One region of the Embleya sp. AB8 genome, then DNA from elsewhere that is predicted to be linked to it. Evidence: riboswitches for the same ligand, from Rfam matches in the RefSeq annotation. Region 1 holds a riboswitch; each other region holds the start of a gene.

Region 1 (7,440 bases):
CGGTGAGCACGTCGTAGAGCGGGTGCCGGTCCTCGCCGTTGACGTCGATCTTCTCGGTGAGCGGGAACGTGACGCCGTAGGTGGTCGAGCAGAACTCGAGGATCTCCTCGGCGCTGCCCGGTTCCTGGCCCATGAACTGGTTGCACGGCACGCCGACCACGGTGAAGCCGCGGGCGCCCAGCTCCTTCTGCAGCTCCTCCAGGCCGGTGTACTGGGGGGTCAGGCCGCACTTGGACGCGACGTTGACGACGAGCGCGACCCGGCCTGCGGTCACCCCGCCCAGGGTCGTACGCTCCCCCTCCAGCGTGCCGATGGGGGTATCGAGGATGCCCATGATCGTTGTCCCTCCTGCGTGGTGCCGCTCGCAGCGACGTGATCCGCCGAAGTGGAGCGCTCCGAGACGGCGCGAGTAAGACCTGAAGACTCGACGCTATCGAGCGTGGGGCGAGGGCGCGTCCTCGATCCCCCGCCGAGCGCCACGACGCCCCTGGGCCGCCCGGCCCGGTCAGGCCGAATCGCCGCGCCGGGCGGCGTATACCCCGGCCAGCCCCGCCCGCCAGCCGACCGCGCACGGCCCGGTCAGGGCCGCCCGCTTGGTGGTGTCCTGTACCTGACCGCGCAGCGTGCCCGGCTGCTCGCGGACCACCACCTCGGCGGGCCGGCCGCTCAGCTCGGCCAGGTATGCCGCCCACTCCTGCACGCTCACCGGCTCGTCGCCGCCCCAGTTGACCACCGTCGCGGGGGTGGACGCCGCGTCGAGCAGGGCCGCCGTCTGGCTGTTGATGTCGTCCTGGTGGATCGGGCTGTACAGGCACGGATCCCAGCGGGTGACGATCGGCCGACCGGCCAGTACGGCGTCCAGGTGCATCGTCGGCAGGCCGCCGTTCGGGCCGTAGGAGGCGTTCATCCGGGCGATCACCACGGGCAGGTCGAACGCACGCGCGCAGTAGCGCGACACCGCCTCCTCGGCGGTCTTGGACACCGAATAGGTGGGCGCGTGCGCGACGTTGGCGTCGCCGAGCGGGTCGGTCTCGCGGAAGACGTACCTCGGGTCCGGGTGCGGCTTGAGCACCGACGCGGTGGACATCACCAGGGCCGCCTTGGCCCGCCGGCAGTGCTGGAGCAGCAGCCCGGTCCCCTCGGCGTTGACCCGCAGTGCCTCGTCGTAGTCGAGCCCCGGTCCCTGGAAGGTGGCCAGGTGCAGCACGTGGGTGAAGTCCTGCGGCAGGTCGTCGAAGCTGCCCGCACCGAGGTCGACGACGCGCGTGGTCACCCCGAGCGCGTCCACCCGCTTGCGGTCCTCGGGATTCGAGAAGCGGGCGATGCCCCACACCTCGTTGTCCCGGGCCAGGTATTCGGTCAGCGGGTAGGCGATCTGGCCCGCGGGCCCGGTGATCAGGATCTTCTCGCCCGACAACATGCGGCTCCTCGGAGGGCTCGGGGTGCGACGGTACCTCGGCGTCGCCGTATCGCGGCGCGTCGGTACGGCCGCGCGTCGATCCAGCGGCGCCCATCGGTACGGCGGCGCGTCGATACATCTGACGTACCGTCATATCCGAGACGGCGCAGGGAGACCAGGGCCGCCGTACGTGTCCCCGGACACCCCGATGGCGCCCACCGCATGGGGGTGACGGTGGACGCCGGGGGTATCGAGGACGGGCCCGCGCGCTCCGACGCCGTGCCGAGGCCCGTCGTCGGAGCGCGACTCAGACCTCGATCTCCTCCTCGATACGTTTCAGGCTGTGCCGGGCCAGGGCCAGATTGGCGCGGTCCTTGACCAGCACGACATACAGGAACAGTCCCTTGCCGGCCCGACCGGTCAGCGGGCGGAGCAGATGGTATTGCTTGCCGAGGGTGATCAGGATGTCCTCGATCTGATCGCCCGCGTGCAACATCTCCATCGTGCGCATCTTCGCGCGCATCACGTCGGTGTTTCCGGCGGCGGCCACATTGAGGTCGAGTTCCTTGCTGCCGCCGAGAATTCCGAGGGCCATTCCGCTGGTGTAGTCGACCAGGGCCACCCCCACGGCGCCCTCGATCGTCATTGCTTCCTTGAGGGCCGTTTCCATATTGGCCATGATTGCCTCCGGGGCGATCGGCGGTGCGGCTTTCCGGTGGACGCCGACCGGCTCCTCCTCGGGCGCCACGACGCCCGGGGGCGGCGCGCCGACCGGGGCCGGCTCGATCGGCGCACTGTCGACCGGGGTGTTGGGGTCGGCCTGATTCGCTTCGATGACATCCGCCTCGATCGCAGGGGTCCGCTCGGTGTCGGACCCGGTCGGCGGGTCGCCCGAACTGCGCCGGGACGGCCTGGACCGGCGCGGGGGTGGTGCCATCTCCGCCCAACTCCTGGCCATCGGGCCCCGCGATGCCGGGCTCCGCGCGGGGGCGTTGCGGCGGCCCGGGTCCGACTTGGCCCGCGAGCCCGCCGGGTCGCCGCGGCCGTACGCGGGCGCCGTCGAGGGACCTCGCGCGCCGATGCTCACGACCTCCGCCGAATATCCGCCCCCGCCGCTCACGTCACGCGCCCCTTCCCCTCGGTGTGCCTCGATAAGGCGCCGCGCGCACCGGTAAAGTGCCGCGTGCGCCGTGGCTCGCGCCGTGCGCCCCGCACTTCGCGCTTCATGATTTCGCGCGTCCGGAAATTCGAGTTCGACTGCTTCGTACTCGACGTCCCGGACTCGCTGCACGGAAGCGTAGAAGCAGCCGGAAGGCGATCGCGGGCAATATTCGAATTGTTTCCGGAAATCCGGTCCCGGCGGCGATCCGGCGCTAGAATCCGCGGCCGCTCGCGAACGGACCCCCGCGCGGGGCTGTCCTCGGATGTGACTCGCGGGTAGCGTCGGGCCGAGTCCCGCGCGACCCGAGTCCGAGGAGATGTACATGTCCGACACCGCCACGCCGCAGGCCCAGGACGCGACCCCGCGCATCGAGCCGCCCCGGCCGGTGTCGCCCTCGGACCTGAGCTTCGCGCTGCCGCCCACCTTCGAGACGGTCGAGCGGGAGCGCCGGCACCGCAAGGAGCGACTGACCGCGGCGCTGCGGCTGTTCGGCCGGTTCGGCTTCGAGGAGGGCGTGGCCGGACACATCACCGCGCGCGACCCGGAGTTGACGGATCACTTCTGGGTCAACCCGTTCGGGATGTCGTTCAAGCACATCACCGTGGACGACCTGATCCTGGTCAACCACGAGGGGCAGGTCGTCGAGGGCCGATTCCACGTCAACCAGGCCGCGTTCGCGATCCACTCGCAGATCCACGCGGCCCGGCCCGACGTGGTCGCGGCGGCGCACAGCCACTCCACGCACGGGCGCGCGATATCCGCGCTCGGCATCCGGCTCGAACCGATAACCCAGGACGTGTGTCCCTTCTACGAGGACCACGAACTCTTCGACGACTACGCCGGCGTCGTCCTGGACGCCGAGGAGGGCCGGCGGATCGCCGAGACCCTCGGCCCGCGCAAGGCACTGATCCTGCGCAACCACGGTCTGCTCACCGTCGGACAATCGGTCGACGCGGCGGCCTGGTGGTTCATCACGATGGAGCGCTCGTGCCAGGTGCAGTTGCTCGCCCAGGCGGCCGGCGAACTCAGGCCGATCTCGGCGGAGAACGCACGGCTGACCCGGGAGCAACTCGGCAACGACACGGTGGCGTGGATCAACTACCAGCCGCTCTACGACGTGATCAGCCGGTCCGAGCCGGAATTGTTCGGGGCGGACGGGCCGATGACGATCTGAGCGGTCTGAGCCGTCCGAACGGTCCGAGCGGTCAGAACGATCCGGATGGTCCGGATCATCGGGATGATCGAGATGGTCGGGATGGTCGGATCCGCGCGGCCCTGACCGCGTCGGTCGCCGGCAGCTCGTTCTCGGTCGGTCACCCGGGATCGATTTCGCTCGAACCCGATGGTTGCCGATCGCCGGCCCGGCCCCCGCGTCCGTTCTTGTCCGCCGACCGGGGGCAATCTCGGCGATATCCGACCCGTCGGGAGTCAACCCGCCCGGTTGCGGAAAGTACAAGGGCATGTACGAACGGAGCCTTCCGCAGCGATACGCGCGCACGGCACGTCCCATCGGCACCGGTGCCCGGGTCTGGCTGCCCGCGGTCGAGCGCCCGGTCGCCACGTCCGTGCTCGGCCGGCGGCTCGGCCAGTTCGTACTCGACGTCCTCGCGTCGGCGCTGCTGCCCGGGACGGCGATGTTCCTGTTCGTCCTGCTGCCCACACACCCCGACGGTTCGATCCGCAGCGGCCCGCTGACCGCGGCGATCACCGCGGGGGTCGTCGCGGTCGCGCTGGGGATCCTGTTCTGGTACTGGGTGTTGCGCCCCGCCGAGCACGACGGGCGGACGTGGGGCATGCAGGCGTTCGGGATCCGGGTGGTCGACGTCTCCGGCGGCCGGGCCGGGCGGCGGCAACTGGGCATCCGCTGGCTGCTGCTGCCGGTCGACACGTTCGCGCTCGGCGCGGTCGGGCTGGTCGCGGTGCTCACCGACGAGCGGCGCCGGCGGATCGGCGACCGGGTCGCCCGCACCCTTGTGGTCCGCGGGCGCGGTCCCGGGCTGGACTGATGGGCCGAATGCGGCTATTGCTCGACCGCTCCGCACCGATTGTGGGCTTGCGCACGGTTTGCAATTGCCACCTTGTCGCCATGTCCATCCGACCACTAGGGTCGGCTCGCCGTGGTGTTCGGGAAGCCGGTTCGATGCCGGCGCGGCCCTCGCCACTGTGATCGGGAAGTTCTCCTCCATCCCCTCGGGAACGTTGATTCGTCGCCTCGGGGAAGCCACTGGGACCGCTCGCGCGGCCCCGGGAAGGCGGAGACGTGAACGTACGACCCGTCAGCCAGGAGACCGGCCACGGCGATCGTCCGTCCACGAGGTGTTGGAGAGGGACCCTTCCTCATGCATATCGCCGAGGGCTATCTGCCCTGGGAACACGCCGCCGCCTGGGGCGTCGCGGCTGCCCCGTTCGTCGTCCACGGTGCCCGCGCGCTCACTCGCGAGGTACGCAATCGACCCGAGAACACCCTGCTGCTCGGCGCCTCCGGCGCCTTCTCGTTCGTACTGTCCGCACTGAAGATCCCGTCCGTCACCGGGAGTTGCTCGCATCCCACCGGCACCGGACTGGGCGCGATCCTGTTCCGGCCGCCGATCATGGCCGTACTCGGCACGATCACCCTGCTGTTCCAGGCCCTGTTGCTGGCCCACGGCGGGCTGACCACGCTGGGCGCGAACGTGTTCTCCATGGCGATCGTCGGGCCGTGGGCGGGCTATGGCGCATATCGGCTCACCCGCTCGCTGCTCGATCGACGCGGCGGGACCATGCCGCTGGATGTCGCGGTGTTCATGGGGGCGTTCGTCGCGGACCTGAGCACGTACTGCGTCACCAGCGTGCAACTCGCCCTCGCCTTCCCCGACCCGGACAGCGGATTCCCGGGCGCGCTGGCCAAGTTCGGCGGCATCTTCTCGCTCACCCAGATCCCGCTGGCGATCAGCGAGGGGCTGCTGACCGTACTGGTGGTGCGGTTGTTGCGGCAGTCCAGCCGGGGGGACCTGATCCGGCTCGGGGTGCTGCGGAACACACCGGTCGCGCCGAGCGCGCCGAGCGCGCCGGTCGCGCAGGACGCCTCGGTCGCGCAGGACGCGTCGGTCGCTCGTGAGGGGGAGAAGACCGCATGAAGCGCTCGACGAAGATCAATCTGCTGATCGTGCTGGCCGTGGTGCTGCTCGCGGCGCTGCCCGTGGTGTTCGGGATGGGTGATCACAAGGACAAGCCGTTCGCGGGCGCCGACACCCAGGCGGAGACCGCGATCACCGAGAACGATCCGGGCTACCAGCCGTGGTTCAGCCCGCTGTACGAACCGCCGTCCGGGGAGATCGAGTCCGGCCTGTTCGCGTTGCAGGCCGCGCTCGGCGCGGGGGTGGTCGGGTACATGTTCGGCGTCAAGCGCACCCGTCGGCGACTCGCGCCCGAGGCGAGCGACACTGCGGACGAGGCGGAGAGTGGTCCGGCGGATGTGAGCCCGGCCCCGCGCCCGGCTCCGGCCTCGGCGACGGAGAGCCCGGTATCGGCTTCGGGGCACTGAGCCGGTGTTGCCGATCGACGCGGCGGCGCACGCGAGTTCGTGGCGGCGCCGCCATCCGGCCGAGAAGGCCGTGCTCTCCTTCGGGCTGCTCGGCTGCGCGGTGGCGTTGCCGCCGTGGCCGGGCGCGGTGCTGGTCGCCGCGACCGTGCTGATCGTCGCGTTCGGCTTCGCCAAGGTGCCGGTACGGCGGTTGTGGCGGGCGGCCCGCGCGCCGCTCGGGTTCGCCGCGACCGGGGCGCTCACCCTGCTGGTCTCGATCCGCGCGGACGGGGTCGGCTGGGCCGAGCACGGGCCGCGCCACGCGGGCGAGTTGCTGGCCCGCTCGGGGGCGGCCGGGTTGGCGATGTTGTTGTTCGCGTTCACCACGCCGCTGTCGGACGTATTGCCCAGGCTGACCCGGGTGGGAGTGCCGGCGGCGGTGGTGGACGTGGCGGCGGTGATGTACCGGATGTTGTTCCTGCTGTACGACACCACCATCCGGATCAACCAGGCCCAGGCCGGTCGGCTCGGGCACCGGACCCGGCGGGCCCGCTGGCGCTCGGTGGCCGGGCTCGGCTCGGCGGTGTTCGTGCACGCGTTCGCCCGGGCCCAGCGGTTGGAGGCGGGGCTGGCCGGGCGCGGCTACGACGGGCGGCTGCGGGTGCTGGTGGACGAGGTACGGATCTCGCGCGTGTTCGTCGGGTCCGCCCTGTTCGTCGTGGCGGCGGTCGTCGTCGCCACCCTTCTGCTGGGACCGGTGGTGCAGTGATTCCGTTGCGGGTACGAGAGATCGGCTACGCCTACGAGGACGGGCCGGTCGTGTTGAGCGACCTGTCCCTGGCGATTCCGGCCGGGCGCGCGTTGGCCCTGCTCGGGCCGAACGGCAGTGGGAAGACCACGCTGTTGCGGCTGTTGACGGGTGGCCTGGTGCCGGCTGCGGGGCGGGTCGAACTGCACGGTGTGCCGATTCGGCATGATCGGAAGGGACTTGCCGAGCTGCGGCGGGCCGTGCAGTTGGTCGTGCAGGATCCCGACGATCAGTTGTTCTCCGCGTCGGTGGCCCAGGACGTCTCGTTCGGGCCGCTCAACCTGGGGCTCGCGGCGGCGGAGGTTCGGTCGCGGGTGGCCGAGGCGTTGGCCGCGCTGGGCATCTCGGGGTTGGCCGAGCGGCCGGTACACCTGTTGTCCTTCGGGCAGCGCAAGCGGGTGGCGATCGCGGGGGCGATCGCGATGCGGCCCGAGGTGCTGGTGCTGGACGAGCCGACGGCGGGGTTGGATCCGGCAGGGCAGGAGGCGTTGCTGGACACGCTGGCCGCGTTGCGGGCGGCGGGCACGACCGTGGTGATGGCCACGCACGACGTGGACCTGGCGTTGCGG
Region 2 (10,732 bases), on a different contig from region 1:
AGCGGATCTCGCCCGGTTCGATCACCCGCAGGTAGGTGCCGGGCAACGCGCGCTCGGTGAACCTGCGCACCCAGCGCCGCTCGTCGAGCCAGTGCGCGAAGGTCGCGCACGGGATGCGCGGGACCGAGACCTCGAGGAGCGGACCGGTCGCGCCGACCCGCCAGCGCTCGCCGATCAGTGCGGCCTCGACGTCCAGGTCGGATGTGGTCAGGTTCTCCCCGAAGGAGCCGTTGGTCAGCTCGCGACCGAGTTCGCGCGCCCACATGTCCAGGTTCTCGCGCGAATAGGCGTATACCGCCTGATCGTCGCCGCCGTGGTTCTGCCGGTCGTACACCCCGTCGCCCACCAGGCCGCTGCCGAGCCCGCCGTACTTGGGCCCGGGCGCACGCACCGCCACCGGATGGTCCACCGGCCGCTTGTCGATCCCGGTCAGGCCGGCACCGGACTTCGTCGGGTTGGGTCGCGGGTGGGCCAGGTTCACGGACACGACGTGAGACATACCGGCAGGCTACCGGCCCACCCCGGGCGGCACCGCCGAGACCTCCCGGACCCCGGCAACGATCTTGTGCCGTGGGCGAGTTCCGGTCGAATCGGGCCGATTGCCCGGATCCGCACGGCGGGCGCCGAGCACGATCACCCGCACGATCTCCGCTTCCGCCGACCCGGTCACCCGTGGCCGATCACCACGTTGCCCACGAATCCACCCTTGCGGTAGTAGCGCAGCGCGTCCGGGACCTCGTCGAAGCCGAACTCCCGGTGGATCGACGGCCGCAGCCCCCACGTGCCCACCGCGCGGTTCAGGGCTTCGAACCGGGCCCGGCTGCCCACCGCGAGGGGGCGCAACACGGCGCCCGCGGTGAAGAAGGCCGACGCGGACAGCGACGGCGACCCGGCGTCCGTGCCCAACCAGTGGCCGACGAAGGCGATTTCGCCGCCGAGGGCGGTCGCGGCCAGGGACTGCGCGAGGTCGCCCGCGATGTCGACGACACGATCGACGCCGCGTCCACCGGTGATCCGCCGTACCTCCTCGCCCCACGCGGGCGTGACCCGGTAGTCGACCACCTCGTCCGCCCCCAACGCGCGCAGCCGCTCCGCCTTGTCCGGGCTCGACGTGGTGGCGATCACCCGTGCGCCCGCGACCTTGGCGAGTTGTAGGGCGAACAGGGACACCCCACCCGTACCGAGCGTCAACACCGTCTCGCCGGCCACCACGGGCCGTCCGCCGGTGAGCGCGTGCCACGCGGTGACCGCGGTCAGCGGCAGCGTGGCGGCCTCCTCGTAGGACAGGTGTGCCGGCAGGCGCACCAATCCCCGCTCGTCGACGAGGGCATACTCGGTCAGCATGCCGTCCCGCGAACTGCCCAGCTGCGCCGCGTAGGCCGGCGCGAACGGTCCGTCGATCCAGTCCGGGAAAACGGTCGCGGCCACCCGGTCCCCCGGCCCGAACCGGGTGACCCCGGCCCCGATCGCGACCACCTCACCGGCCCCGGCGCAGCCGGGAATCGTGTCCGGCAGCACCGGCAGCGGATAGTCCCCGTCGAGCACGAGCAGTTCGCGCAGGCTCAGCGAGGTCGCCCGAACCCGGACCAGCACCTGGCCCGGCGCCGGCTCCGGCACGTCGTGCTCACGGACCGTCAGCCCATCGATGCCGGCGCCGGGCCGCAGGTGGTAGCTCTTCATCACAGTGCCTCTTTCCACGAAGTTCCGACCGGTAGCCGCCGCGTACGAAGTACGCCGCCGCATACGGAGTACCGGGTCCGACCCTCCCGTTCGGCGGGCCGTGACGACGATCCTGCGGGCACCGGGCGAGCCCGACAATTCCCGCCAGGGAATTGCCGGCGGCACCCCCACCTGCCTAGAACTGCCTCATGAGCACGATGACGACCCGGTCGCAGGGCCAGGACTTCCCCGCCGAACTGCGCCGCTGGCGCACCGCCCGGCGGCTGAGCCAACTGGAACTCGCCGCCCGCGCGGAGACCTCGCAGCGCCACCTCAGCTTCATCGAGAGCGGCCGATCCCGCCCCGGCCGCACGATGATCATCCGCCTGGCCGAGTCGCTCGGCCTGTCCCTGCGCGAGCGCAACGCGCTGCTGCACACGGCCGGCTTCGCCCCGGTCTTCACCGAGTCGGACCTGGACGCGCCGATGTTGCGCCCGGTCCACGACGCGCTGCGCGCGGTGATCGAGGGCCATCTGCCCTACCCGGCCCTGGTGTTGCGGCCGTACGGGCAGATCGTCGCGGCCAACGAGGCGGTCGACGTACTGACCGAGGGCGCGTCGGCGGAGTTGCTGAAGCCTCCGGTCAACATGTTGCGGGTGATGTTGCACCCCGACGGCATGGGACCGCGCGTACTGAACCTGAACGCCTGGGGCCACCACGTCCTGGAGAACATGCGCGCCCAGGCGCTGCGCAGCCCCGACCCGCTGCTCGACGCGTTCATCGAGGAACTGCGCGGCTACGTCCCGCACGCCGAACTCGGCCCCGACCACCTGGGCTTCGCGGTCCCGCTACGCCTGCGCACGCTCGACGGTCAGGGCGAACTCCGCCTGCTCACCACGTTGACGTCGTTCGCCACGGCCACCGACATCACCCTGGCCGAACTCCACCTGGAGGCGTTCCTCCCCGCCGACGAGGCGACCGCGACCGCGCTGCGCCGCCGCGCGGCCGACCGCGGCTGAGCCGACGGCCACCCGGATGCCGAACCGCCGCGCCATCCCGTGTCGAGCGGGATGGCGCGGCGGTCGGGGTGGGGCAACGTCGGATACTCAGAAGTCCTCGTCGAACGACACCGATCCGGTGACCGCGACCTGATAGGCCGACACCCGCCGCTCGAAGAAGTTGGACAACTCCTGTACGTCCTGGAGTTCCATGAAGCCGAACGGGTTCGCCGATCCGTAGACCGGCGCCATCCCCAGCTGGGCCAGCCGCCGGTCCGCCACGTGCTCGAGGTAGGAGCGCATGTCGGCGACCGTCATCCCGGACACCCCGCCCTGCAGCAGGTCCTCCGCGAAGGCCGTCTCCGCCTCCACCGCCTCGGCCAGCATCCGCCGCACGTCCTCGGCGAGTTCGTCGTCGAACAGGTCGGGCTCCTCGGCCCGTACCGTCTCGACCACGGCGAACGCGAAGTCCATGTGCGCGGACTCGTCGCGGAAGACCCAGTTGGTGCCCGAGGCCAGGCCGTTGAGCAACCCGCGCGAGCGCAGGAAGTACACGTAGGCGAACGCGCCGTAGAAGAACAGCCCTTCGATGCACGCCGCGAAGCAGATCAGGTTGAGCAGGAACTGCCGCCGATCCTCCCGCGATTCGAGCCGGTCCAGGCCCATCGCCGAGTCGATCCAGCGGAAGCAGAACTCCGCCTTGCGCCGGATCGAGGGGATGTGCTCGACCGCGGCGAACGCCTGCTCGCGCTCCTCGTGGTCGGGCATGTAGGTGTCGAGCAGCGTCAGATAGAACTGCACATGGACGGCCTCTTCGAACAACTGCCGCGACAGATACAACCGGCCCTCGGGCGAGTTGATGTGCCGGTAGAGATTCAGCACCAGGTTGTTCGCCACGATCGTGTCACCGGTCGCGAAGAACGCGACCAGGCGCTGTACGAGGTGCCGTTCCGCCGGGCTGAGCTTGTCCAGGTCGGCCAGGTCGCTGTGCAGGTCGACCTCTTCGACCGTCCAGGTGTTGCGGATCGCCGCGCGGTACTTCTCGTAGAAGTCCGGGTACTGCATGGGGCGCAGCGTGAGGTTCATTCCGGGATCGAGCAGGCTCACGTGCACGCCTCACAGGCTTCGGGGTTCTCCAGCGAGCAGGCGATGACCTCGAGGTCCGAGATCTCCTCCACCGGCGCGGCCGACGCCTGCGCCGGCACCGTCGCCTGCTGGATGCGCGTCGCGGGGCGCGAGCGCAGGTAGTACGTGGTCTTCAGGCCGGTCGACCACGCGTAGCGGTACATCGAGGACAACTTGCCGATGGTCGGGTCGGCCATGAACAGGTTCAGCGACTGCGACTGGTCGATGTACGGGGACCGCTGGGCGGCCAGGTCGATCAGCGCGCGCTGCGGCAGCTCCCACGCCGTGCGGTACAACTCCCGTACGTCCTCCGGGAGTTCGGCGATGCCCTGGACCGAGCCCTCGGCCCGCTTGATCCGGTCGCGAACCTCGGGGGTCCACAGGCCGCGAGCCTTGAGCTCGCGCACCAGGTAGGCGTTGATCTGCAGGAACTCGCCCGACAGCGTCTCGCGCTTGAACAGGTTGGACACCTGCGGCTCGATGCACTCGTACGCGCCCGCGATCGAGGCGATCGTGGCGGTCGGCGCGATCGCGACGAGCAGCGAGTTGCGCAGCCCGTGCTCGGCGACGCGCGAGCGCAGCGCGTCCCAGCGCTTGGTCTGCGTCGGGTACACGCCCTCCCACAGGTCGGGCTGGAGCCGCCCGCGCGCGGCGTGCGTCTCGGCGTAGGCCGGGTGCGGGCCGTGCGCCTCGGCCAGCGCGGAGGAGGTCTCGAGCGCGGTGAGGTAGATCTCCTCGGAGATCAGCGTGGACAACTCGCGCGCCTCGGCGGAGTCGAACGGCAGGCCGAGCGTGAAGAACACGTCCTGCAGGCCCATCAGCCCCAGGCCCACCGGGCGCCAGCGCGGGTTGGACGCGGCGGCTTGGTCGGTCGGGTAGTAGTTGATGTCGATCACCCGGTCCAGGAAGACCACGGCGGTGCGCACCGTCGCGCGCAGCTTGTCCCAGTCCATCCCCTCGCCGGCGATTACATGCGCGCCGAGGTTGACCGAGCCGAGGTTGCACACGGCGGTCTCGCCGTCGCTGGTGACCTCCAGGATCTCGGTGCACAGGTTGGACAGGTGCACCACGTTGCCCGGTTCGGCGGCCTGGTTGCAGGTGCGGTTGGCGGCGTCCTTGAAGGTCATCCAGCCGTTGCCGGTCTGCGCGAGGGTGCGCATCATCCGGGCGTAGAGGTCGCGCGCGGGCAGTTGCCGGACGAACCGGCCGTCCCGCTCGGCGGCTTCGTAGACCCTGTCGAACTCGGCGCCCCACAGGTCGGGCAGTTCGGGCAGCTCGTTCGGGTCGAACAGCGACCAGACGCCGTCCTCCTCGACCCGGCGCATGAACAGGTCCGGCACCCAGTTGGCCAGGTTGAGGTTGTGCGCCCGGCGGGCGTCCTCGCCGGTGTTCTCGCGCAGTTCGAGGAATTCCAGGATGTCGGGGTGCCAGGTCTCCAGGTAGACGCAGGCCGCGCCCTTGCGCCGGCCGCCCTGGTTGACCGCGGCCACGGACGAGTCGAGCGTCTTGAGCCACGGCACGATGCCGTTGGAGTGCCCGTTGGTGCCGCGGATCAGCGAGCCGCGCGAGCGCACCCGGGACCAGGCCACGCCGATGCCGCCGGCGAACTTGGACAGTCGGGCGATCCGCCCGTACATGTCGTAGATCGACTCCAGCTCGTCCTTGGGCGAATCCAGCAGGTAGCACGAGGACATCTGGGTGTGCACCGTGCCGGAGTTGAACAACGTCGGCGAGCTGGGCAGGTAGGCGAGCGAGGACATCAGCCGGTAGAAGCCGATCGCCTCGCCGGGCTCCTGGGCCAGGCCGCACGCCACCCGCAGCAGGAAGTGTTGCGGGGTCTCCACCACGCTGCGCGAGACCGGGTGCCGCAGCAGGTAGCGGTCGTAGACGGTACGCAGGCCGAAGTACTCGAACCGGCGGTCGCCTTCGGTGTCCACGGCGGCGTCCAGCTCGGCGGCGTGCGCGGCGACGAACGCCGCGGTCTGCGCGCCGATGATGCCCTCACGGCGGCCGAGCGCGATGCCGGCGCTGAACGAGGTGACGCCGGCTTCGGCGGCCTCGGCGGCGATCCGGCCGGCCAGCAGGCGGGCGGCGAGGCGCGAGTAGGCGGGCTCCTCGGCGATCAGCTCGGCGGCGGTACGCACCGCCAGGTCCGCGGCGGCGCCGTCGTCCGCGCCCTCGTTCAGGCCCGCGACGACCCGGCGGACGACCCGATCCGGATCGACCTCCGGCAAATCGCGCGCCTGGGTGCGTACCAGGGTCGCCAGTCGGTCCTCGGGGCTTTCGTCGATCCGCATCCGGGTCGCGCCCACGCTGTCCACAACGGTCACGTGCTCTCTCCTCGCGAGCTCGTACGTACAGGTGACCCCACGCCCGAAGGCGCGGGCAGCCGGCAGGTATTCGGACTCGCGGGCATGCCGGGGCACCGCCGGGCACGGCGTGCTCGGTGGTCCGCGGAGTTCCTAGTGGTCGTCGCTTCCCGATCGCCTCTCGGCGTTCGGCGCTCCATGACGACGTTCGTTCCCGCTCACCGCTGCGGGGGCAGTTCCGGCTTCGCACCGGATTCCCTCTTGCGTCGCCCCTCCATCGAACTTTCGGATGGGCGAACCAGCTGCGTCGGAGAGCATATATGTAGTGGCGGCGTGGTCGTTGCACCCCCAGGTGTTGTGTCGTGTCGCGGTCTCGGCCAGGCCCGTTGTTCCGGGCCCGGTCACGGCCGGCCGCCCCGGGGCCCGGCTTTGGCCGGCCGGGCGGGTCCGGCCGGACCACCCTGCGGCCGATTCACCGCCCGGGGCACCTCCCGCCCCGAGTCGCGCCACTCGGCGACCAGCGCCTCGTAGACGGGAGTCTCGAACGTCTCCGTGGGCCACGGCCCGAACGGCGCGCGCAAAATCTTCACGCCGACCCAACCGCCCGAGAGGTCACGAAGTAACCACCAACCGAGTGAAGCCACTCGGTCGATGGACGGGGGCGGGGGCGGTGGGTAGGGGCGGGCAGCGACGCGGGGTCGGGCGGCCTGCGGGGCAGCACAGCGGCCCGACGGCGGGGCCGGGGAAGAGATGGCGGCGCGGTGGGTGTTGTGCCGTGGGCCGGATGCGCGGCGGGTCGGGGCGCGTGGTTGGCGTGGGGGCGCCGTGGCCGGCTGCTCTCGCCGCGTCAGCCGGCGTCTGGGTCGGCCGGTTGTTCGGTCGGCCCCGCGTCGCGAGGTCGTGCGAAGGCTGTCGTGCGTAGGGTGGTGAAGGCTTCGGCGAGGGTGGTGGCGGTCCAGTGGGCGTTGAGGCCGCTCGGGTTGGGGAGGACCCAGATTCGGGTGTCGTCGATGGTTTCCGGTTGGCGGCCGACCACGGCCTTGGGGCGGCCGAAGCCGGTTCGGTACGCGCCGATGCCGAGCACCGCCAGCCAGGCCGGGCGGTACTCGCGCACCCGCGCGGTGAGCGCCGCGCCGCCCGCCCGGTATTCGTCCCTGGTCAACTCGTCCGCCCGGGCCGTGGTCCGGGCCACCACGTTGGTGATGCCGAGCCCGAGGGCGGTCAACTCGTCCTGTTCGTCGGGTCGGAACAGGCGCGGCGTGAAGCCGGCGGCGTACAGCGCGGGCCAGAACCGATTGCCCGGCCGCGCGAAGTGTCGCCCGGTCGCGCCGGACCACAGCCCCGGATTGATCCCGCAGAACAACACCCGCAGATTCGGCGCGAGCACGTCCGGGATGCTCACCCCGTGCGCCGCCGCCAACTCCGCCGCCGTCGGATTGCGCCCCGCCGGAATCGGCAGCACGATCGGCTTCGCCGGCCCCGCCCCGCCGCTCACGGTGCCTCGGCGATCAGCGCCGTCCCCACCGACCGGAAGCCGAGCCGGTCGTACACGCGCGCCACGTGCTCGTCCCCCGCGGACAGGAACACCGTCTCGCTCCCGCTCGCCAGCGCGTGCCGGGCCAATTCCCACGTCACCGCCGCCGCGAGGCCGCCGCGCCGGGCCGCCGGGAGGGTGGCCACGCCGACGATCTCGGTGGTGTCGTACAGCTGTTGGTAACTCCCGACGCACAGCGGTCCCGCCGGGCTGTACGCGGCGAACATCACCGTCGCGCCGCTGCGCAGCCGCTCGTTGAGGTAGGACAGCAGCTCCGGGTCCTGCCCCAGCGCCGCGGTGTCCCGTTCGCTCGGCCCGTCGGAGCCCGACGCGGTGCCCGGGTTGGCGAAGCCGACCGCCGCGACGCTGTGCACGATGGCCAGGTCGGTGGCGTCCGCGCGAATCTGACGCACCGTCACCAGGTCCGGCAGATCCGGGCGTTCGGCCGGCTGCTCGGTCGGATCGAGGACCATCAGCGGGTGTTCGTGGACCTGCAACTCGGCCTCGATGGCCGCCGCGCGCATTGCGGGCGTGGTCTCGTGGACCCATTCGAACGTCTCGGGCACTTGCAACTCTCTCTGCCGCGCCCGCACCGCACGGACATCCGCGACGGTGGGCTCGACGGTGCCGCCGAGCGTGGGTCGGGCGTAATAGGGCCAACCGAGGCCCTCCCGGACGAACAACGTCAGTGCGCCGATCGACTCCGTGCGGGTGGACCGGCGTGCCACCCCGTCGTAGAACGTCTCCAGATGCGCACGCAGCTCCGCGGCGGACTTCGGCATGCGGGTCAGTGTGACACGACCGCCGGCACCGGTAGCGGTCGGTGTCCGAAGCCGGCCTTGAGCCGGCCCAGGAGTTCGGACAGCCGCTCGGCGTCGTCGTCCGACCAGTCCACGAGGCGCTCCGCGAACACCGCCAGGCACGCGTCGGTGGCCCGCTCGACCACCGCGCGGCCCTGTGGGGTGATCCCGAGCAGCACCGCGCGGCCGTCGCTCGGATGCGGCCGGCGCTCCACCCAGCCGTGTTCGACGAGGTGCGCGAGGTGTCGGCTGACCACGGACATGTCCAGGTCGAGGAGTTCGGCGAGGCGCCCGGCGCGCAGCGGTTCCGTACTGCGGCTCAGCGCGAACAGCACCGACGAACCCGGCGGCAGGCTGCCGACCGGAACCGCCTTGGCGAGGCTGCGGTAGACGCCGACGATGCCCTCGAACTCGGTCAACAGTTGTCGGCAGGCTTCCCGGGTGGCCATGGCCGGCCTCTTTTCTTCCGACTTCATCCCGCAGCACTTTCCGCAGCACTTTCCGCAGCACATTACGGATCACGCTCCGGATCGCTTCCGGATCGCGTTCGGCACTGCGCCCCGCGTCGCGATCCGCGCGGGTTTTCGTTGCCTACCACAACTATAGAAGATGTTAGTTGCGTTCGGCAACTTCTCTGACCGTATCCATGTCGTCGGCCTCCGCCGCCGTCTTGTCCTCGCGATACCGCACCACCCGCGCGAATCGCAGCGCCAGCCCGCCCGGATAGCGCGTACTGGTCTGCAACCCGTCGAAGGCGATCTCCACCACCAGCTCCGGCCGCACCCACACTGTCCAGTCGTCCCGCCGCACCGCCAATTCCTGAAGCCGCTCGGTCTGCCACGCGAGCAGCTCGTCGGTGAGCCCCTTGAACGTCTTGCCGAGCATCACGAACCCGTCCCCACCCGGATCCCGCGCCCCCAGGTGCAAATTGCTCAACGTCCCGCGCCGGCGCCCGTGCCCCCACTCGGCGGCCAGCACCACCAGGTCGAGGGTGTGCCGAGGCTTGACCTTGACCCACCCGGCGCCACGCCGACCGGCCGTATACGGGGAGTCCAACGACTTCGCCACCACCCCCTCGTGCCCACGCGCGACCGCGTCGGCGAAGAACGCGTCCGCCGCCGCGTCGTCGTCCGTGACCAGCCGAGGCACCAGCAGCTCCGCCGGCGCGAGCGCCGCCAGCGCGGCCCAGCGCTCGGCCCCCGGCCGGTCGATCAGGTCCGCGCCGGCCACGTGCAGCGCGTCGAACAGGTACACCGTCAGCGGTGTCTCGGCCCGCAGCCGGGCCGCGTCGTGGGTGCCGGTCCGGGACGCGGTGAGCTGGAACGGGTGCGGCCGACCGTCCGGACGCAGGGCGATCGCCTCGCCGTCCAGCACCACGCTGCGCACCGGCAATGCCCGTACCGTCTCGACCAGTTCGGGCACCCGCGCGGTGATGTCGTCCAGACTGCGGGTGAAGACGGCGATCCGGTCGCCGTCCCGGTGCAGTTGCACCCGGATCCCGTCGATCTTCCATTCCAGCGCGACGAGGGCGTGCACGTCCTTGGCCCGCAACTTGGCCAGCGCGGCGGGCACATCGGGCGCCGCCGCGGCCAACATCGGCCGCACCGCGTGCCCGACCTCCAGGCCGAACCCGGCCAGCGCGCCCGCGCCGCCGGACAACGCCGCGGCGGCCACCGGCCCGGCGGCCCCGCGCAACATCAACGCCCGCCGTACCGCCGGCACCGGCACCTCGGCGGCGCGCGCGATCGCGTCCGCCATCACCCCGTCCAACGCGCCCTGCCGTACCTCACCGACCAGCAGCCCGACCAGGAACCGCTGCTCCACCGCCGTCGCCCGGGCGAACAACGCCGCCAGCAGCTCCCGCCGCGCGGCCTGCGACCCGGCGCCGGTGGTCGCCCCGATCGCCGCCAGCGCGGCGTCCACCTCCAGCACGGTCAACCCCGGCTCGGTCGCCGGCTCCGGCAACGCCCGCAACGCGGCCGGTCCGACCCCGATCTGCCGCTGAGTCAGCGCCCCGGCGAGGTAGGCCACCACCACGCCGGCCTCCGCCGGATCCGCCCGCCGCAGACACCCGGCCACCAGTTCGGCCTTCGCCGTCCGCCCGGCCTCCGCCGCGACCCGGCTCGACACCACGGCCACGTCATAAAACAACAACGACGCCACGCCACGACTCCTCACCCGGGACGACTGCCGAAACCATGGCCGCCGAGCACGCGGCTCATGCCGACCCGGGCCGTACGGGTGAGTCACTCACACCTCGACCCGCACCCCGTACCGGCGCAACCACGCGTCCGTGCTCAGCACCAC
Region 3 (10,732 bases), on a different contig from region 1:
GGACCTGTGGGACCTCGTGGTGTCCGGTCGGGACGGCATCTGCGGCTTCCCGACCGACCGCGGGTGGGACTTGGCGTCGCTGTTCGACCCCGACCCGGCGCGGGCGGGCCGTACCTACGTGCGTTCGGGCGGATTCCTGGCCGGCGTGGCGGACTTCGACGCCGGCTTCTTCGGCATCGGGCCGCGCGAGTCGCTGGCCATGGACCCGCAGCACCGGTTGTTGCTCGAGACCTCCTGGGAGGCGCTGGAACAGGCCCGGGTCGACCCGTCGTCGCTGCGGGGCAGCCGGACCGGCGTGTTCACGGGTGTCGTCTACCACGACTACCTCGCCCGGCTGGGCGAGGTGCCCGCCGACCTGGAGGGGTACGCGCTGACCGGCAACGCGGGCAGTGTGGCGTCCGGTCGGGTGTCGTACGCGCTGGGGCTGGAGGGTCCCGCCGTCACTGTCGACACCGCGTGTTCGTCGTCGCTGGTGGCCGTGCACCTGGCCCGCCAGTCGCTGCGGGCGGGCGAGTGCGATCTCGCGTTGGCGGGTGGCGTGACGGTGATGTGCACCCCCATGTCGTTCGTCGAGTTCAGTCGGCAGCGGGGACTCGCCCACGACGGCCGGTGCAAGTCCTTCGCCGCCGGCGCGGACGGCACCGCGTGGGGCGAGGGCGTGGGCGTCGTCGTCCTCGAACGGCTCTCCGACGCCCTGCGCAACGGCCACCGGGTGTGGGGCGTGCTGCGGGGGTCGGCGGTGAACCAGGACGGCGCGTCGAACGGCCTGACCGCGCCGAGCGGTCCGGCGCAACAACGGGTCATCCGGGCCGCGCTGGCGGACGCCGGGTTGTCCGTTTCGGACGTCGACGTGGTGGAGGCGCACGGCACCGGGACCAGGCTCGGCGACCCGATCGAAGCGCAGGCCCTGCTGGCCACGTACGGGCAACGCGACGGCGAGCCGTTGTGGCTGGGCTCGGTGAAGTCGAACATCGGGCACACCCAGGCCGCTGCGGGGATCGCCGGAATCGTGAAGGTGTTGCTGGCCATGCGACACGGGGTGCTGCCGCGCTCGCTGCACGTGGACGCGCCCACCCCGCACGTCGACTGGTCCGCCGGCGCGGTGTCCCTGCTCACCGGGAACACCCCGTGGCCCGACACCGGCAGGCCCAGGCGGGCCGCCGTCTCCGCGTTCGGCGTGAGCGGGACCAATGCCCACGTCGTGCTCGAACAACCGCCGGCGGCGGCCGACTTGCCGTCCCCGGCGGACGACCGGTCCCTGGTGCCGTGGGTGGTCTCCGCCCGTTCCGAGGCGGGTTTGCGCGCGGTGGCCGATCGGGTGGCGCGACACACCTCGACCGGCGCGCGCCCGGCGGACGTCGGCTGGTCGTTGGCCCGGACCCGGGCGGACCTGCCGCACCGGGCGGTCGTGCTCGGCCGCACCCGGGACGAACTGGTGGCGGGGCTGTCCCGGTTCGCCGCCGGGGAGCCGGCCCCGAACGTGCTCTCCGGGAAGGCCGCGCGCGGTGGCCTGGTGGGCGTGTTGGCGGGGCAGGGCGGCCTGCGTCCCGGCGCGGGGCGGGACGCCCACCAGGGGTGTCCGGAGTTCGCCCGCGAGTGGGACGCGGTGTGCGCGGTGGCGGAGGAGTTCACCGGGCCGGGGCTGCGCGAGTTCCTGTGGTCCGGCGGCGACGTGACGTGCACCGGGTGGGCGCAGCCGGCGTTGTTCGTCCTGCAGGTCACCCTCGGCCGGTTGTTCGCCCGGTGGGGCCTCCGGCCGCGCTGGTGGATCGGCCACTCGGTCGGCGAGTTCGCGGCGGCACATCTGGCCGGCGCGCTCGCGTTGCGCGACGCGGTAGCCCTGGTGGCCGCCCGAGGTGCGTTGATGCGGTCCCTGCCCGGCGGCGGCGTGATGATCGCGGTACAGGCGGGCGAGGCGGAGATCACCCACTCGCTCACCGACGCGGTCGAGCTGGCGGCGGTGAACAGCCCCGGTTGGGTCGTCCTCGCCGGCGCCCACGGGCCCGTCACGGAGGCCGCGGCCCACTGGCATCGACAGGGCCGGCGGGTGCGCCGGCTCGAGGTGGCGCACGCGTTCCACTCGCACCTGGTGGAGCCGGTGCTCGCCGAGTTCGCCGACCTGGCCGCGGGCGCCCCGTGGCTGAGCCCCGCGACGACGCTGGTGTCGAGCGTGACCGGGCGGCCGGTGACCCGGGCGGAGTTGTCGTCACCGCAGTACTGGGTTCGGCACACCCGGACCACCGTGCGGTTCGCCGACGCCGTCGGGTGGACGGCGGGCCGGGGCGCGGGCGGCTACCTGGAACTGGGCGCGAGCGGCGTGCTGACGCCGATGGTGCGGGAGTGCGTCCGGCCGGGGGTCGTCGGTGTGCCCGCCCTTCGTGCCCACCGGTTCGAGCCGGACTCCCTCGTCGCGGCCACGGCGGAGCTGCACGCGCACGGGCACGCGGTCGACTGGGCGGCGTTCTTCGCCCGGCACGACCCCTCCGTGGTCGACCTGCCGACATACCCGTTCCAGCGCCGACGTTTCTGGCTCGACGCACCGGACCGCGCCCGAGCGGTGGCGGTGGACACCGTCGTCGATCCGGTGGTCGCGACGGTCGAACACGCCGGGTCCCCGGCGGACTTCACCCGGCGGATCACCGCGCTTCCCCGCGCCGAACTCGGCCGTGCGCTGGTGGAAGAGGTGTGCGCGCACGCCGCCGCCGTGCTCGGTCACGACACCCTCCTGGAGGTGGCGCCGGAGCGGGCGTTCCTCGACCTAGGCGTCGACTCGCTGGGCGCCGTGCAGTTGCGCGACCTGCTGTCCGCCGCCACCGGGATCACCCTGCCCGCCACCGTGGTCTACGACCACAGCACCCCGGAAGATCTCGCCCGCTACCTCGGCACCCGGATCGGCGGTGCCGGCGAGTCCCCCGAATCACCCGAATCACCCGACGAACACACCTGAACGAGTAACCCCAGTGGTCCGACCGAGGCCGACATCGGGCACCGGGCAGAGTTCCCGTCGCCATCCTCCGGAGGTTTCCTTGAGCACCAAGACAATGCTCCCCGACCACTCACTCACCGACCTCGAGATCAAGGCGCGTGACCACCTGCTGCTGCACTACACGCCCTACACGCGCGAGCCGGTGCCGGTGATCGTCCGGGGTGAGGGGCCCTACGTGTGGGACGAACGCGGACGTCGTTACCTGGACGGGGTGTCCGGTGCCTACAGCGTGCACATCGGCCACGGTCGCGCCGAACTCGGCGAGGCGGCAGCCAAACAGGCCGCCGAACTCGCGTACTTCCCGCTGCTCGGCCACGCCCACCCCACCGCCATCGAACTCGGCGCCCGCCTGGCGGCGGCCGCACCGGGCGACCTCAACCGCGTCTTCTTCACCACCGGCGGCAGCGAGGCGACCGAGACCGCGCTCAAGTTGGCCAAGCAGTACTTCGTGATGACCGGCAGGCCCAACAAGTACAAGGTGATCGGCCGCGCTGGTTCGTACCACGGCAGCACCCACGCCGCGATGGCGATCGGCGGCGTACCCATCGTGCAGCAACTCTTCGAGCCGTTGGTGGCCGGCGCCCGCGCGGTGCCCAACACCAACGGCTACCGCTCCCCGCTGGCCGCCGAGGAACTCGGGACCTGGGCGGCGGAGCAGATCGCCCTGACGATCGAACTGGAAGGACCGGATTCGGTCGCCGCGGTGTTCGTGGAACCGGTGCAGACCCACGGCGGCGCGCTCGTGCCGCCTCCCGGATACCTCAGGCGGCTACGGGAGATCTGCGACGCCCACGACGTCCTGCTCATCGCCGACGAGGTGGTCAGCGCCTTCGGCAGGCTGGGCCACATGTTCGGCGGCGACCGGTTCGGCTGCGAACCCGATGTCATCCTGCTGGCGAAGGGCCTCACCAGCGGGTACGCCCCCCTGGGCGCGGTGGTCCTGTCCGACCGCATCGCCGAGCCCTTCCAACAGGAGGGCATCATGTTCGTGCACGGCTACACCTTCGGCGGCCACCCGCTCTCCACGGCCGTGGCCCTGGCCAACCTGGATGTGCTGGAGCGGGAAGGGCTGTTCGACCACGTCCTGGCGAACGAGGGCGCGTTCCGCGCCACCCTGGAGAAGCTCTACGAACTGCCGATCGTCGGCGACATCCGCGGCACCGGCTACCTCTACGGCATCGAACTGGTCAAGGACCGGGCCACGAAGGAAACCTTCGACGGAGAGGAGTGCCAACGACTCCTGGCAGGCCATCTTTCCCGCGACCTCTACGCCGCCGGCCTGCACTGCCGAGTCGGCGACCGCGAAGCCCCCGTCATCGTGCTGGCCCCGCCGCTGATCTGTACACAGCAACACTTCGACGAAATGGAACACATCCTGCGCGCCGCCCTGACCGACACGTGGAACCGTCTCTGACGGTGGCGCGCCGACACGTGTCCGGGCAGTACGCCGCTCGGTGTACTGCCCGGACCCCGTCTCCCCGGGCCGAACGCGACGCCGCGCCAACGGATTCCGGGCCCACGCCCCACCGCCGATGAGGGCCCCGGCGCGGGTGTCCCCGGGGCGACGAGAGGCAACGCGCCGTGCGTCGGGTCAGTTGTTGCGAAAGGCGGTGGGGACACCGGCGACCGTGCGGCCGAACAGTACCTCGCCCGCGATCGAGTGCCCGGGCGTGGCGGCGACGATCTCGGCGTAGGGGTGGTGGGGGAAGGTCGGTGCCGGGGTGGGGGATCGTTCCGGCGCGAGGTGCGGGTGGTCCCGGCGGACCAGGTCGGCGGCGGCGAAGCGTTCCAGTAGGTCGGGCCGGTCCACCGAGATCGGGGTGGGGTCCGGCCGGTCGGCCGGCTGTGCCAGCCACTGCCTGATCGGGTCCGTCGGCGGTATCGGGTCCGGGTCGAAGAAGGCATCCATGGCGTCCGGCCGGGTGGCGCTCACCCGGTGGGCGGTCACCGTGACATGGGCGCCGGTGGAGAGGCCGACGATCAGGTGTACGGGGACACCCTCTTCGTAGTACCGGGCTCCGAATTCGGAGACGGCCCAAGGCCTGCCCGCCGCGGAGACGATCCGGAAGGCACCGTAGCGGGAGCCGACTTCCGCCCGGTCGTGCAGGTGCAGCAGCAGGTCGACGAGGGCCGCCCGGTGCTGTGGCAGGTCGGCGCGGGAGCATTCGATCAAGGTGTCCTCCGGGCTGGTGGGCGTGGACACCAGTGTGGGCGGCCGACGATGATCGGGTCCAACACGCTTCGCTCATCGGAGATGAGGCTTCCTCATGGCCGTCAACCTCGCGCAACTCCGGGCCTTGGTCGCGGTCCTGGACACCGGCGGATTCGGCACGGCCGCGACGACGCTGGGGATCAGTCAGTCCGCGGTCTCGCACGCCGTGGCCGCCCTGGAACGGGCGCTGGGCGCACCCGTCGTGGATCGCGGCGCTCCGGGCGCGCGGCCGACGCCGCTGGGCGAACTGGTCCTGCCGCACGCGCGACGCGCCGTTGCGGCGGCCGACGCCGTGGTCACCCTCGCCGCCCGTGAGCGGGCCGGCGCGGTGGGCACCGTCCTGCTGGCCGCAACCCCCACGGCCTGCCGGGGACTTGTCCCGGGACTGATCCGCCGGTGGGGTCGGGCGCACTCCGGGATCCGGGTGCGCGTCTTCGAAGGCGAGGACGCCGAGGTGGCCGGCTGGTTGGCGGACGGCACCGCCGACCTCGCCGTACTGGTCGACGCCGACCCGGTACCCGAGGGCGCGGTGCCACTGCTGCGCGACGAATTCCGCGCGGCGCTGCCGGCCGACCACCCGCTGGCCCAGGAGGATTCGATCACCCTGTCCGACCTGGACGACGATCGTTTCCTGCTCTCCGACGGCGGTTGTGAGCCCTACCTGCGTGAACTGCACCGGCTCGGCGGCACCCCGTACGTTCCGCCGCCACGCATACGTGGGTTCGCCACCCTGCTGGCCATGGTCGGCGACGGCCTCGGCGTGTCCGTCGTCCCGGACCTGGCCCGGCACATGCTGCCGCCCGGCGTCGTCCTGGTGCCCCTGAAGCCATCGGTCCACCGCCGCCTGACCCTGTCGGGCCCGCCGTCCCGCCCGTGGCCCCCGACGGTCCGAGCCCTACTCGACAGCACCACCCCGGCCGGCCGGTGAAGCCGGGTCGACGTATCCGAAGGTGTTGATCCCGCCGATGAGGCACTACGAGCGGTTTGGTAGCTTGGCGCCGCCGTGGTGTACGGGAAGCCGGTCCAAGCCGGCGCGGCCCTCGCCACTGTAGCCGCGGAGTCCCGCGGCCCTCGCTGACGGCTCCCGGAGCGGTCAGGGCCACTGGGTGGATCGGAAACGAGCCAACCGGGAAGGCCGGCCGCGGAGCGTCGATGCGGAAGCCAGGAGACCGGCCACGGCGCGACATGTTCCACGAGGGTTGGAGAACACGTGACTCGCGCTCCCCTGCGCCCGTTTCGATCCGAACGTTCCATACGTCCCGCGCGCGCCCCGCGCTCGACGCGCGCCGGCCTCGCCGCCGCGGCGCTCCTGCTCGTCGGTGCGCTCGGTGCGTGTACGGGTGCGCCTGCGGCCGACCAGCCCGCCGCGGCGGCCGGGAGCAGTCACCCGGCGCCGGTGAGCGTGAGCAGGTGTGGTGTCACCACGACCGTCGCGGCACCGCCGAGCCGGCTGGTCACCCTCAACCAGGGCGCCACCGAAGTGGCCCTGGCTCTCGACCTGCAGACCCGAATGGCCGGAACGGCGTACCTCGACGACGCGGTCCCGGCGAAATGGAAGGCGGCCTACGACACCGTCCCGGTGCTTTCCGAGAAGTACCCGACCAAGGAGAAACTCCTCGCGGCGCGCCCGGACTTCCTCTACGCCTCCTACTCCAGCGCGTTCACCGACAAGGTGGCGGGCACGCGGGACGAGCTGGGTTCCCAGGGCATCACCACCTACCTGTCGCCGCTGGCTTGCGCCGACAACAAGCAGGTGGCGCCGGTGTCCTTCCAGGCGGTGTGGGACGAACTGGGCGACGTCGCCGAGGTGTTCGGTGTCGCACCGCGCGCTGCCGCCATCCGGGACGCGCAGCAGCAGCAACTTGCCGAACTCGCGGCCAAGTCGGCGGGCAAGGGCCTGAACGTGTTCTGGTACGACTCGGGCACGAAGACCCCGTACGTCGGCGCCGGCCACGGCGGACCCCAGCTCGTGCTCGACGCCGTCGGTGCCCACAACGTCTTCGGCACGCTGCCCGGTGACTGGCAGAACGCGAGTTGGGAGCAGGTGGTCGCGGCGGACCCGGACGTCATCGTGCTCGCGGACGCCGGTTGGGACACCGCGCAGTCCAAGATCGATTACCTCGAACACGACCCGGTGCTGAGCAAGCTCAGCGCCGTCCGGCACCGTGCGTTCGTGGTCGTGCCGTTCTCCGAATCGACCCCCGGCGTGCTGCTCGCCGACGGTGCCGTCCGGGTTTCGGCCGGCCTGAGCAGCCTGGCCCCACGTTCATGACCGTGCCGGATCGTCCCGCCGCACGGCTCGCAAGCGCGAGTCGTGCGGCGGTGGCCCTGGCCGTTGCCGCGCTCCTGCTGTTGCTCACCGTGCTGCTCGGCCTCGCCGTGGGATCGGTCCACGAGCCGCCGCAGGTCGTGGCCGAAGTGGTGCTGCGCCGGCTCGGTCTCGGTGGCTCCGACGTCACACCGCTGGACGACCGGATCATCTGGCAGCTGCGGCTGCCGCGAGTCCTGGGGGCCGCCGCGACCGGCGCGGGACTCGCGGTGTGCGGCGCGGTGTTGCAGACCCTGACCGGGAACGACCTGGCCGATCCCTACCTGCTCGGGATCTCCAACGGCGCCGCCGTCGGCGCGGTCACCGTGATCGTCCTCGGTGTCGGAGTCTCCGGCACCGCGGTGATCGGCGCGCTCCCGGCTGCCGCCTTCGTCGGCGCACTGCTGGCCGTCCTCGTCGTGCTGGCCCTCGCCGGGGCGCACAGCCGGACCCTGCCGGCCTCGCGGACCGTGCTGGCCGGCATCGCGGTGGGGCAGTTGTGCGGAGCGTACACCTCGTTCGTCGTGCTCGTCCTCGGCGACCGCAACGCCGCCCGCGGCGTCATGGAGTGGACGCTGGGTTCGGTGGCCGGGGTGCGGTGGAACACGGCCGTCTTCCTGGCCGCGGTGGCCGTCGTCGGCACGGTGGTCATGGTCGCGGCCGCCCGGGACCTGGACGCGTTCGCGTTCGGCGAGACCGCGGCCCGTTCCGTCGGCGTCCACGTCGAACGTACCCGCTGGGCCCTGATCGCCGCCGCCGCGTTGGTGACCGCATGCCTGGTCGCCAACACCGGCGTCATCGGCTTCGTGGGTCTGGTCGTGCCGCACGTCGTCCGCCTGGTGTGCGGCCCGCGCCATGCCCTCCTGCTGCCCATGTCCGCACTTGTGGGTGCGTCCCTGCTGGTGGGCAGCGACATCGTGGCGCGCTCGGTGCTCCCGGACCAGGAGATTCCCGTCGGCATCGTCACCGCCGGACTCGGCGCGCCGTTCTTCGCATGGCTGTTGTGGCGCCAGGCAGCCGGCAGGCGGGCGACGGGGAGTCGGCCGTGATCGTGGTGAACCCGATGGGGCTCGATGCCGAAAACGTCGGCGTGCGCGTCGACGGCGCCACCTTGCTGACGGACGTGACGCTCGGCTTCGCCCCCGGCAGGACGACGGGCCTGCTCGGGCCCAACGGTGCCGGCAAGACGACGCTGCTGCGGGCCCTGGCCGGACTGCGCCGGCCGCAGACGGGCCGTGTCCTGCTCGACGGCGGCGACCTGTACGCCCTCCCGGCCCGCCGACGTGCGCGACAGGTGGCCTTCATGGAACAACAGGCCGACACCGCGCTGCCACTGACGGCCCGCCAGGTCATCGACCTGGGGCGCACGCCACACCGCGGCCGATGGCCCGTGCTGCCGGGCCCCGCGACCGCCCACGAGCATTCCGTGCTCGCCGAGGCCGCCGCCGCCACCGATGTCGGCGCGCTGCTCGACAGGACCTGGTCGTCCCTCTCCGGCGGCGAGCGCCAGCGAGTCCAACTCGCCCGCGCCTTGGCACAGGAACCCGGGGTGCTCCTGCTGGACGAGCCCACCAACCACCTCGACCTGCGCTACCAGCTCGGCTTCCTGGAAACCGTGCGCGGGCTCGGTATCACCACCGTCGCGGCCCTGCACGACCTCGAACTCGCCGCCGCCTACTGCGACGACGTCGCCGTGCTGCTCGACGGCCGCCTGTTGGCCCATGGGTCCGTCTCCGAGGTGCTCACCTCCACAACGATCGCGCGCGCCTACGGCGTCGACGCGACCGTGGAGCGGCACCCCCTGCATCCCCGACCGCACATCCGATGGAACGGCTTGCTTTCCGAGGGGTTCGAGTCATGCGCCAGGTCATGCGACAAGTCATGAGCCAAGACCGTGCGGGAACCCCCGCAGGGCCCGTTTCGGGCCGGGCGACGGTCCTGGTCGGCATGTCCGTCACGGAGGCCAATCGCCGGGCCGAACTGCTCACGGCCGCCGTCCCGTTGGACGCCACGACGGCGTTCCTACAGCAGGGCGAGCCGTCCCTGTCGGCCGAGCTGACCAGGCTGGCCGACGCGGGCACGGAGACCGTGGTCCTGATCGGGGTCCGCCTCGGAGCATCCGGTCCGGGCCACTCCTGGCTGCGGCGAATCGCGGCGTACTGGTGGCGGGAGCGCGCCGGCCATCGCCCCGAACTGCTCGTCGCCGCCCGGCTCGCCGACTCCGCGGATGCCGTGGCCGCGGCTGCGGCATCGGTCAAACCGATCACCGGCGAGGAACCCGGTCTCACCTCTCCGGCCTGGGACGAGGTCACCAACCACCGGCACCAGGTCCTGGTATGCCGCGGACCGCGCTGTACGGCCAAGGGCGCGGACGACAACCTGCGCTCGCTGGTGCGGCAGCTCGCGGAGCACGGGCTCGGCGACGACGACGTCCTCGTGGTCCAGACGGGGTGCCAATTCCCCTGCAACCAGGCCCCGTTGGTCAGCGTACAGCCCGACGACGTCTGGTACGGGCAGGTGGACCCGGCGACGATCACCACGATCGTGGCCGACCACCTCATCGACGGCCGGCCGATCGCAACGCATCGCCTCCCACGGCACAGGAAGGAGCCGCGAACCCGGGCGGAAGACTGAATTCGTCCCGCTCGACGAGCGGTGCTACGGCAGCGGCCTACGACACAACCCGAGCATGCCTGTCGATCAGCCGACCGCACCGGGAAACTCCGAGATCACCGACAGAGTCCTCGCGGCATGAACGTGTCCCTTCGACCACCCCGACTGCCGGACGGCACGCGGGCCTACGGGCGTGACCGCCCGGCCTACGTCGTGCGAGCCGTCCGCGAGTGCGGGGACGTGTGGCGACTGCGACCCGACGTGTACGTCGCGGCTTCCGCCCGGCCGTGCGAAACGGTGCTCCAACGCACCACCTACGAATACGCCACGTTCCCGGGAACCTTCCCGCCCTCCGAGGCGCCACCACCGGGGGCCCCGCCGCCCGAGGCGGAGCACACACACGGGCACGCCGCCCGGATGCGCGGCCGCAAACCCCGCGCCGTGGCCGCGCGACCGGCCACCGGCTGCGCGAGGGAGCCATCGTCGACAGCCTGACCGGGCTGATGGCCGCCATCAGCGAGACACCCACGCGCGCCGTCGGCTGGATCCTCCTGACCCTCGCCCGTCACCCCGACGTCGCGGACCGCGTCGCCGCCGAAGCCGGCGCCCTGCT

The links. Region 1 has a riboswitch for cobalamin ahead of ABIA38_RS00020 (energy-coupling factor ABC transporter permease). Riboswitches for the same ligand answer to the same signal wherever they lie in the genome.
Region 2: linked by a shared signal. The riboswitch ahead of ABIA38_RS21770 (ribonucleoside-diphosphate reductase subunit alpha) and the one ahead of ABIA38_RS00020 (energy-coupling factor ABC transporter permease) in region 1 are both predicted to bind cobalamin.
Region 3: linked by a shared signal. The riboswitch ahead of ABIA38_RS16125 (ABC transporter substrate-binding protein) and the one ahead of ABIA38_RS00020 (energy-coupling factor ABC transporter permease) in region 1 are both predicted to bind cobalamin.

What each region holds. Positions count from the first base shown of each region.
Region 1 is NZ_JBMHHY010000001.1:322-7,761, reverse strand. Features, by position in the region: gene ABIA38_RS00045 (glutathione peroxidase) at 1-334, opposite strand, end outside; gene ABIA38_RS00040 (NAD-dependent epimerase/dehydratase family protein) at 506-1,420, opposite strand; gene ABIA38_RS00035 (hypothetical protein) at 1,707-2,078, opposite strand; gene ABIA38_RS00030 (class II aldolase/adducin family protein) at 2,884-3,735, shown strand; gene ABIA38_RS00025 (RDD family protein) at 4,022-4,567, shown strand; cobalamin riboswitch at 4,663-4,872, shown strand; gene ABIA38_RS00020 (energy-coupling factor ABC transporter permease) at 4,901-5,677, shown strand; gene ABIA38_RS00015 (energy-coupling factor ABC transporter substrate-binding protein) at 5,674-6,084, shown strand; gene cbiQ (cobalt ECF transporter T component CbiQ) at 6,089-6,832, shown strand; gene ABIA38_RS00005 (energy-coupling factor ABC transporter ATP-binding protein) at 6,829-7,440, shown strand, end outside.
Region 2 is NZ_JBMHHY010000014.1:71,864-82,595, reverse strand. Features, by position in the region: gene ABIA38_RS21790 (MOSC domain-containing protein) at 1-499, opposite strand, end outside; gene ABIA38_RS21785 (zinc-dependent alcohol dehydrogenase family protein) at 667-1,680, opposite strand; gene ABIA38_RS21780 (helix-turn-helix domain-containing protein) at 1,869-2,678, shown strand; gene ABIA38_RS21775 (ribonucleotide-diphosphate reductase subunit beta) at 2,766-3,743, opposite strand; gene ABIA38_RS21770 (ribonucleoside-diphosphate reductase subunit alpha) at 3,761-6,079, opposite strand; cobalamin riboswitch at 6,157-6,409, opposite strand; gene ABIA38_RS21765 (hypothetical protein) at 6,493-6,681, opposite strand; gene mug (G/U mismatch-specific DNA glycosylase) at 6,939-7,544, opposite strand; gene ABIA38_RS21755 (GNAT family N-acetyltransferase) at 7,583-8,407, opposite strand; gene ABIA38_RS21750 (MarR family winged helix-turn-helix transcriptional regulator) at 8,413-8,874, opposite strand; gene ABIA38_RS21745 (ATP-dependent DNA ligase) at 9,038-10,579, opposite strand; gene asnB (asparagine synthase (glutamine-hydrolyzing)) at 10,676-10,732, opposite strand, start outside.
Region 3 is NZ_JBMHHY010000010.1:110,601-121,332, forward strand. Features, by position in the region: partial or broken gene ABIA38_RS16100 (SDR family NAD(P)-dependent oxidoreductase) at 1-1,447, shown strand, start outside; partial or broken gene ABIA38_RS16105 (acyltransferase domain-containing protein) at 1,532-2,947, shown strand; gene ABIA38_RS16110 (aspartate aminotransferase family protein) at 3,042-4,400, shown strand; gene ABIA38_RS16115 (hypothetical protein) at 4,578-5,159, opposite strand; gene ABIA38_RS16120 (LysR family transcriptional regulator) at 5,254-6,126, shown strand; cobalamin riboswitch at 6,186-6,390, shown strand; gene ABIA38_RS16125 (ABC transporter substrate-binding protein) at 6,409-7,470, shown strand; gene ABIA38_RS16130 (FecCD family ABC transporter permease) at 7,467-8,555, shown strand; gene ABIA38_RS16135 (ABC transporter ATP-binding protein) at 8,552-9,391, shown strand; gene ABIA38_RS16140 ((2Fe-2S) ferredoxin domain-containing protein) at 9,454-10,140, shown strand; gene ABIA38_RS16145 (hypothetical protein) at 10,258-10,614, shown strand.